2 regions of the Peribacillus sp. FSL R5-0717 genome follow, and region 2 is predicted to be linked to the other one. Evidence: riboswitches for the same ligand, from Rfam matches in the RefSeq annotation. Region 2 holds a riboswitch; the other holds the start of a gene.
What was found. A riboswitch is a leader RNA that binds a small molecule or an ion and turns the genes downstream of it on or off. The one in region 2 is predicted to bind preQ1.

Region 1 (3,132 bases), 1.9 Mb from region 2:
ACAATATTATCGCCATCAAGACGAACTCCGGCCGCGAACTCGACTACCCCTCAGCCCTTGCGGAAGCCAAAGCTGGCAACCTGGCCAACGTTGACGTCTTTCATAAATATGGACGTGACATATTACGGAGTGAGCCCGATGGGATAAAAGAAAATAACCTGGATCAACTGCCGGAGTTTTGAATTTTTCGGGAGACTGCCTGATACGGGCAGTTTTTTTCTATCTGGATGCGCAAAAAAAAGAACCAGCATGATTAGCCAGATCTTATTTTTCATAAGGATAGGATTCAGAGATTTCGAGCATTCGGCCGCAGGACTCGACAACCTCGATGATTTCCATCCATGACATGTCCAGACCCAGTTCATTAGCATGGGAAATCTTATCCCGTAATTTTCGGATGGCATTCGCATCCTTCTTCCCTTTACTTTTCGAAGGGATTTGGAAGAAGTGCCTCAATTCTTTATCTTTATGTATAATATCGAATTTATCACTGATTTGCAGGCACTCTATTATATTGATATCCTCATTTTTATCGATTCTCCTTTTATATAATTCGGTTGCCTTTTCTAAACGGTCTTCGCTGATCATTGGATACCAGCTGCCATCGCCGAATCTATCCAGGATGATATCGCTCATCCTCATTTCCAATAAGGTAATATATCCGAATATCAGCATCCTGATCGGAGGCTTTTGGAGGTCGGCATGGGTAATCAACATTTTAATTGAATTATTCTCTAATACGAACACCCTTGTCTTATTCTTAAAAATATGGAGAAGCTGGATCAAAGGGGTTGAATTCGAAACCATTTCCCTTGGTGAGAAGTTTCTCATATATTCAGAAATACTTCCCTCACCTAGTTCTTGCCTTTCGATATATCCGATGATTTCCCCTTGATCTTGGACTGCCAATATATCAAAATTCTTTTTTTTCATTGCTTTCTGGATATCCAGCGCCAGATCGTTTTTATGGCAAAACTCAAGCTCCTGGGCAATGCTCTTAACCGTTATATTTTCTTCATAAAGAGTTTTAAGACTCAGATAGCTGCTATTACTTTTTCTTTCGCTTCCATTTAACATCTTTCAACCTCCGATCAGGAACACTTTCTGCCCGTTTTCCGCTTTAATAATAGAAATGAATGCGGCCCCAAATAAAGTTCACTTAGTGGACTCCATCCCATTCATCAAATGCCATCAACTGCATTTCCTGCCGCCGTTTCCACATTCTCCTTTTCTTCCCACCCCTTACAAACATCCACCCAATCCTTGGCACCTGAATATTCAAATAATTCAGCGAGTGTAAGTTCTATTGCAGAGTTTGAACTGCCGCAAGCCGGAAACAATGACTCGAAGCGCTTCATCGATACATCAAGAAAAACAGCTAAATCGTTTGCCAGGCCAAACGGGCAAACGCCTCCGATTGCATGGCCGGTCTGTGCAAGCACTTCATCAGGTGAAAGCATTCGTGCCTTGAAACCGAACGTCTGACGAAATTTCTTATTATCCACTTTCGCGTCCCCTGTGGCAACGACCAAAATCGCGTGTTCACCTTCCCCTTTAAAGGAAAGGGTCTTGGCAATCCGCGCTGGGATAACACCGATGGTTTCCGCTGCCTCAATCACCGTGGCACTAGATGTTTCGAACTCTTTTACGTCACCTTCCCGATTCCATTGTTTAAAATGGCTTTTGACACTTTCGATCGACATATTAATATTCACTCCTTTTTATGTACATATTGAAATAATATCATCCTTCATTGCAATAATTCAAAATACAATTGTGCTGCTTCATCTGATTGGAAACCTATAAATTAAAACCATTCTTTACAAATTGACGAAACAAGCTTACGTGGGATACTATTAATCATCGGGTAAACGCCTGCACGTGGTTCGTAACCATCCCACGATAAAAAACTAGGGAGAGAGTAAAATGAATGTTCGTACACTCGTGATAAACGGGTTATTGGCTGCCTTGTATGTGGCGGTCTCATTGGTGTTTAAACCAATAGCTTTTGAGATGTTCCAATTCCGTGTACCGGAAATGTTGAATCATCTGATTGTATTCAATAAAAAGTATATCTACGGTATCGTTGGAGGAGTCTTCATATCGAATCTGCTCTTTTCGCCGATGGTGCCATATGATTTGATTTTTGGGGTGGGCCAATCCCTGCTCGCCTTATTGCTTGTCATTTATGTTTCTCGTTTCATAAAAGGCATTAAAGGACGTATGGTCGCTACGATTATCTTTTTCACGTTCACAATGTTTTTAATTGCAATTGAACTGAACCTTGCCTTTGGCTTGCCATTCTGGCTAAGCTGGATGACTACAGCTGTCGGTGAGTTCGTTGTCCTTTTGATTGGAGCGCCAATCATTTATGGAATGAACAAAAGAATTCAGTTTGAAAAGTGGCTTTAAAAGGAATCTTCGCGCCGTTAAGCCACTATAATGGAAAAGAGCTGTCTGCATGATGCGGCAGCTCTTTTTTTTCACCATTGAACTTGAAAATGATAAACTATTAGTAAGAATGGTGGTGGCCCTTTGAAAAAAGTCCTGACCATAATCGGTCTACTTGTAATCGCAATTTTTATATACTCTAATGCAGAACTGTTCACTTTGGTTTGGAAAAGTGATTTGGATTCTGTTATTGGCATATTGAAGGAAAATCTTTTGCTTACATTTATTGTGACATTCGTTTTGATGTTTGTACAAAATTCTTTTACAATCATCCCCTTAATTTTGCTCCTGACCATCAATGTCACGATATTAGGATTCATATATGGCTATCTATGGAGTTGGTTTACAAGTGTTGTTGCCTCAGGATTCATTTTTTATGCAGCAAGAAACTGGTTTCAGGAGCTTCTTTTAAAGAAGATTGGTGAAAAATGGCAAGAATCTGTAGTGGAGCATGGCTTCATGTACGTGTTTACAGGCAGGATTTTCCCGCTTATCCCAACAAGCTTAATTAACTTGGCGGCCGGAGTCAGCACCGTCACTTTCAAAGACTTTTTATTGGCGACGGCACTTGGCAACCTTATATACTTTTTCTTCCTATCACTGATTCCCTATGGACTGCTATCTGTTGAAATGAACCAATATACGCTAGCGGCTCTTGCACTCCTCTTCTTACTATTCTTC
Region 2 (3,132 bases):
TCTATCTAGGACCTTCTTTCTTTGCTCTTGTTGATAAATAGAATCTAAATGATTTTCGAAAAAAAATCAATTAATACCCCTTGAGTAGTGATTCTTCTATCCTATTCCGTATTTTCATTAAAACAATTAAATCATATATATAGTATCCTTACCACACTCTTCACAACTCATCCGTTCCGAAGCACATTTTACTATGATTAAATTTATTTAGCAATCGTCATTTAACCATTTTTTTTAAGAAAAGTAAAATGCACCTTGTGATACGATGTACAACGTATTACACTTTAAAAATGAAAAGGAGGAGATTTTATATGGATAAAGAATTAATGAAGGGAAGCATTGACCTCCTTTTGCTTTCACTTCTATCGCAAAAAAAGCTTTACGGCTATGAAATAACGAAAATCCTGAAGCAAATGAGCAAGGGCAACTATGAAATAAGTGAAGGCACCCTCTACCCTGCCCTTAAACGATTAGAAAAAAAAGAATTCATAAAAGGACATTGGAAAGAGTCCGAATCAGGCCGCAGGAAATATTATCATGTCACCGAAAATGGGCAAACCGAACTTGAGCGGAAACGCGAATGCTTTTTCTTCCTGGAAAAATTAGTTCGAAAAAGCTCAGAGCAATTCTAAACCAAATAAAAAGCTTCCTGCACTTAATGGAACGGCCCAGGAAGCTTTTTTTGCTGTTTTACTCGTGAGTTTCGTACTTTTACTCGTGAATTCGCGCTGTTTACTCATGAGTTTCGCACTTTTACTCGTGAGTTTTGCTCTATTACTCGTGAATTCGCTGTTTACTCGTGAGTTTCGCACTTTTACTCGTGATTTCGGACTGTTTACTCGTGAGTTTCGTACTTTTACTCGTGAATTCGCACTGTTTACTCGTGAGTCACTTCAATCACGCAAAAAAGGACCTAATCAGGTCCTTTTTTTGTCTATTCCTTTATGCTTGCGATAATTGGCGCAGGAGAGCTTCATGCATTCCCCTTGTACATGCGGGCCATATTTTTCACGAAAGGCCTCGAGGCAATAGCATTTTTCTTCTTCTTTTTTGGTTCCATCCATCAAGTGCATCCCTCCTAGCATTTAACTGGAGACTACACGTTTCTCCAGTTCTACGTTGATTCGCCCCAACAATATGGCACCAATGGACTGAATGATCGTTTTAACGATGATTTGGCCGATGACCGCAGCGGGTACCGCTTCCCATGGCAATATATTGGCACCCAGAGGACTTAGGCCAATCACGACAAATATCACCGAATCGAAAAATCCTCCAACGATTCCGCTGTAAAACACCCTCCAACTCATCGGGAGCTTTAAACGGGTATAAATCTCCGTATCCGCTGTTTCTGCGACCACGAAGGATAATGCGGAAGCAAACACAATCAGTAACGTATCTCCTAATAAAAATGATACACATGCAGATAAAATAAGTGCAGTGACGATGCATATATAGGTCTTTGCGCGGCCGAATTTATTCTGGACCAGATCTCGGAAGATGAAGGTTCCCCCGATGAGCAATGTCCCCATCGGGATGATGAACATGCCAAAATGTAATGGCGCAAAAGCTGCTGTAACCACATTCGCCGTGATGATGGATACTAAATACAATAAAATTCTTAACATTTCTTAATTCTCCTTATACAGAAAAAACAGCACCCTAAGAAAGAGCCCTGTTCTCCTTAGTTTTTTTGAGAGGGTAGCTAGAACCTCTTCCGCCCAGGCGGATTATCATTTTCCTTATTCATCGTAGCTTGAAAGCGGTTGGAAATCAAGAAGTTTCCATACCGTCGATTTTAGTATGTTTTCGCGGATACCGATTGATTTAGCCATTTACTTCAATGGCCCTGTTTCCCCCTTTGCCGATTTCTGTCGCTTAAAACTGCTTGACCGGCTGTATATAAAAGCCGAAAATCAAAGATAGAGTTCTGTACCTTATTTGGCGAGGAGAAAAAAGAATGATGAAAAAAACTACGTTTTGTCTATCCTATTTATATCGCAACCACACCAGAGAAGCTTTGGGAAGCCTTGACGAGTGGTGAAGTCACGGAGAAATACCACTTCGGATTACAAGTACTGTCTGACTGGCAAGAAGGGTCGGCCGTTAAATATTTGCTGGATGATGGGCGGATTACCGATCATGGGCATGTACTTAAATGCGAGCCGTTGCACCTGCTCTCGTTTACATGGATCATGGCAGGAGACGAAACACCTCGCGAGCAGCCTACACGGGTCACTTTTGAATTACTGAAAATGGACGATTCGACTGTGAAGTTAACTCTTAGGCATGAGGAGCTATTGGAGACAGATTTCGTCTATGATGACAATACCTTTGAAGGCTTGAATAATGGATGGCCAGCCCTTTTAAGTAACCTGAAGAGCTTGCTTGAAACTGGACGGACCCTGCCGCCCATATCAGTAGACTGGGATAATTAAACGGAAACTATAAAAACAAATCGAAAGAGAGTTGAGTTAGTTATGGATACTCAAATAATCACGAAATTCAAGATCGTCAAGCCAACGAATGAAGTGTTTGAAGCCATAGTGAATCCTGAAAAAATCGGGAATTTCTGGTTCTCATCGAGTTCGGAAAGATGGGAAAAAGGCCGGACGCCTACATTGAGATACAACGAATACGATGCTGAAGTGGTCATTCATGTATTGGAAATAGAGGAAAATAGGAAAATCGTGTTTGCATGGGGCGGAAATGATCAAGAAACGATTGTTGCCATTACACTAAAAAAGTTGGATAAAACGAGTACGATCATTGAAGTGAACGAATCAGGATTGAGTGAGGACGATCCTGACATAATAAACAAAATGATCGGACAAAAAGAAGGTTGGGTATATACATTAACCTGTTTAAAGGGTTATTTAGAAAATGGCGTCACTACTTTGAGAGCATCATTAGTTTTTTAATAAATTGCATAAACCCTCAATAAACTGGGGTTTATCCTTTGCAACACTGGTGAAACAAATGGCATAATCCCACTTAAAAACAGTACTTTATAGTTCAACCCAATAATTGACATTTAAAAATCCGTGAGCTATCATCCTAATTAACCAGTGGTCAATTAATAAGGAGGTGATAAGATGTCGCCAAGGAAATCGGCAGGTCAAGAATTATCCA

Region 1: it holds a riboswitch for preQ1, as region 2 does, so the genes downstream of both, NYE65_RS15085 (QueT transporter family protein) here and NYE65_RS05790 (VUT family protein) in region 2, are expected to answer to the same signal.

Annotation. Positions count from the first base shown of each region.
Region 1 covers NZ_JBBOOF010000001.1:3,105,328-3,108,459, reverse strand. Annotated here, with positions in the region: gene NYE65_RS15100 (DUF3892 domain-containing protein) at 1-182, shown strand, start outside; gene NYE65_RS15095 (hypothetical protein) at 265-1,077, opposite strand; gene NYE65_RS15090 (YbaK/EbsC family protein) at 1,182-1,703, opposite strand; PreQ1 riboswitch class I at 1,876-1,920, shown strand; gene NYE65_RS15085 (QueT transporter family protein) at 1,927-2,412, shown strand; gene NYE65_RS15080 (TVP38/TMEM64 family protein) at 2,536-3,132, shown strand, end outside.
Region 2 covers NZ_JBBOOF010000001.1:1,192,684-1,195,815, forward strand. Annotated here, with positions in the region: gene NYE65_RS05775 (alpha/beta hydrolase) at 1-1, opposite strand, end outside; gene NYE65_RS05780 (PadR family transcriptional regulator) at 312-632, shown strand; gene NYE65_RS05785 (hypothetical protein) at 918-1,067, opposite strand; gene NYE65_RS05790 (VUT family protein) at 1,086-1,628, opposite strand; PreQ1 riboswitch class I at 1,679-1,721, opposite strand; gene NYE65_RS05795 (SRPBCC domain-containing protein) at 1,998-2,438, shown strand; gene NYE65_RS05800 (SRPBCC family protein) at 2,481-2,921, shown strand; gene NYE65_RS05805 (TetR/AcrR family transcriptional regulator) at 3,096-3,132, shown strand, end outside.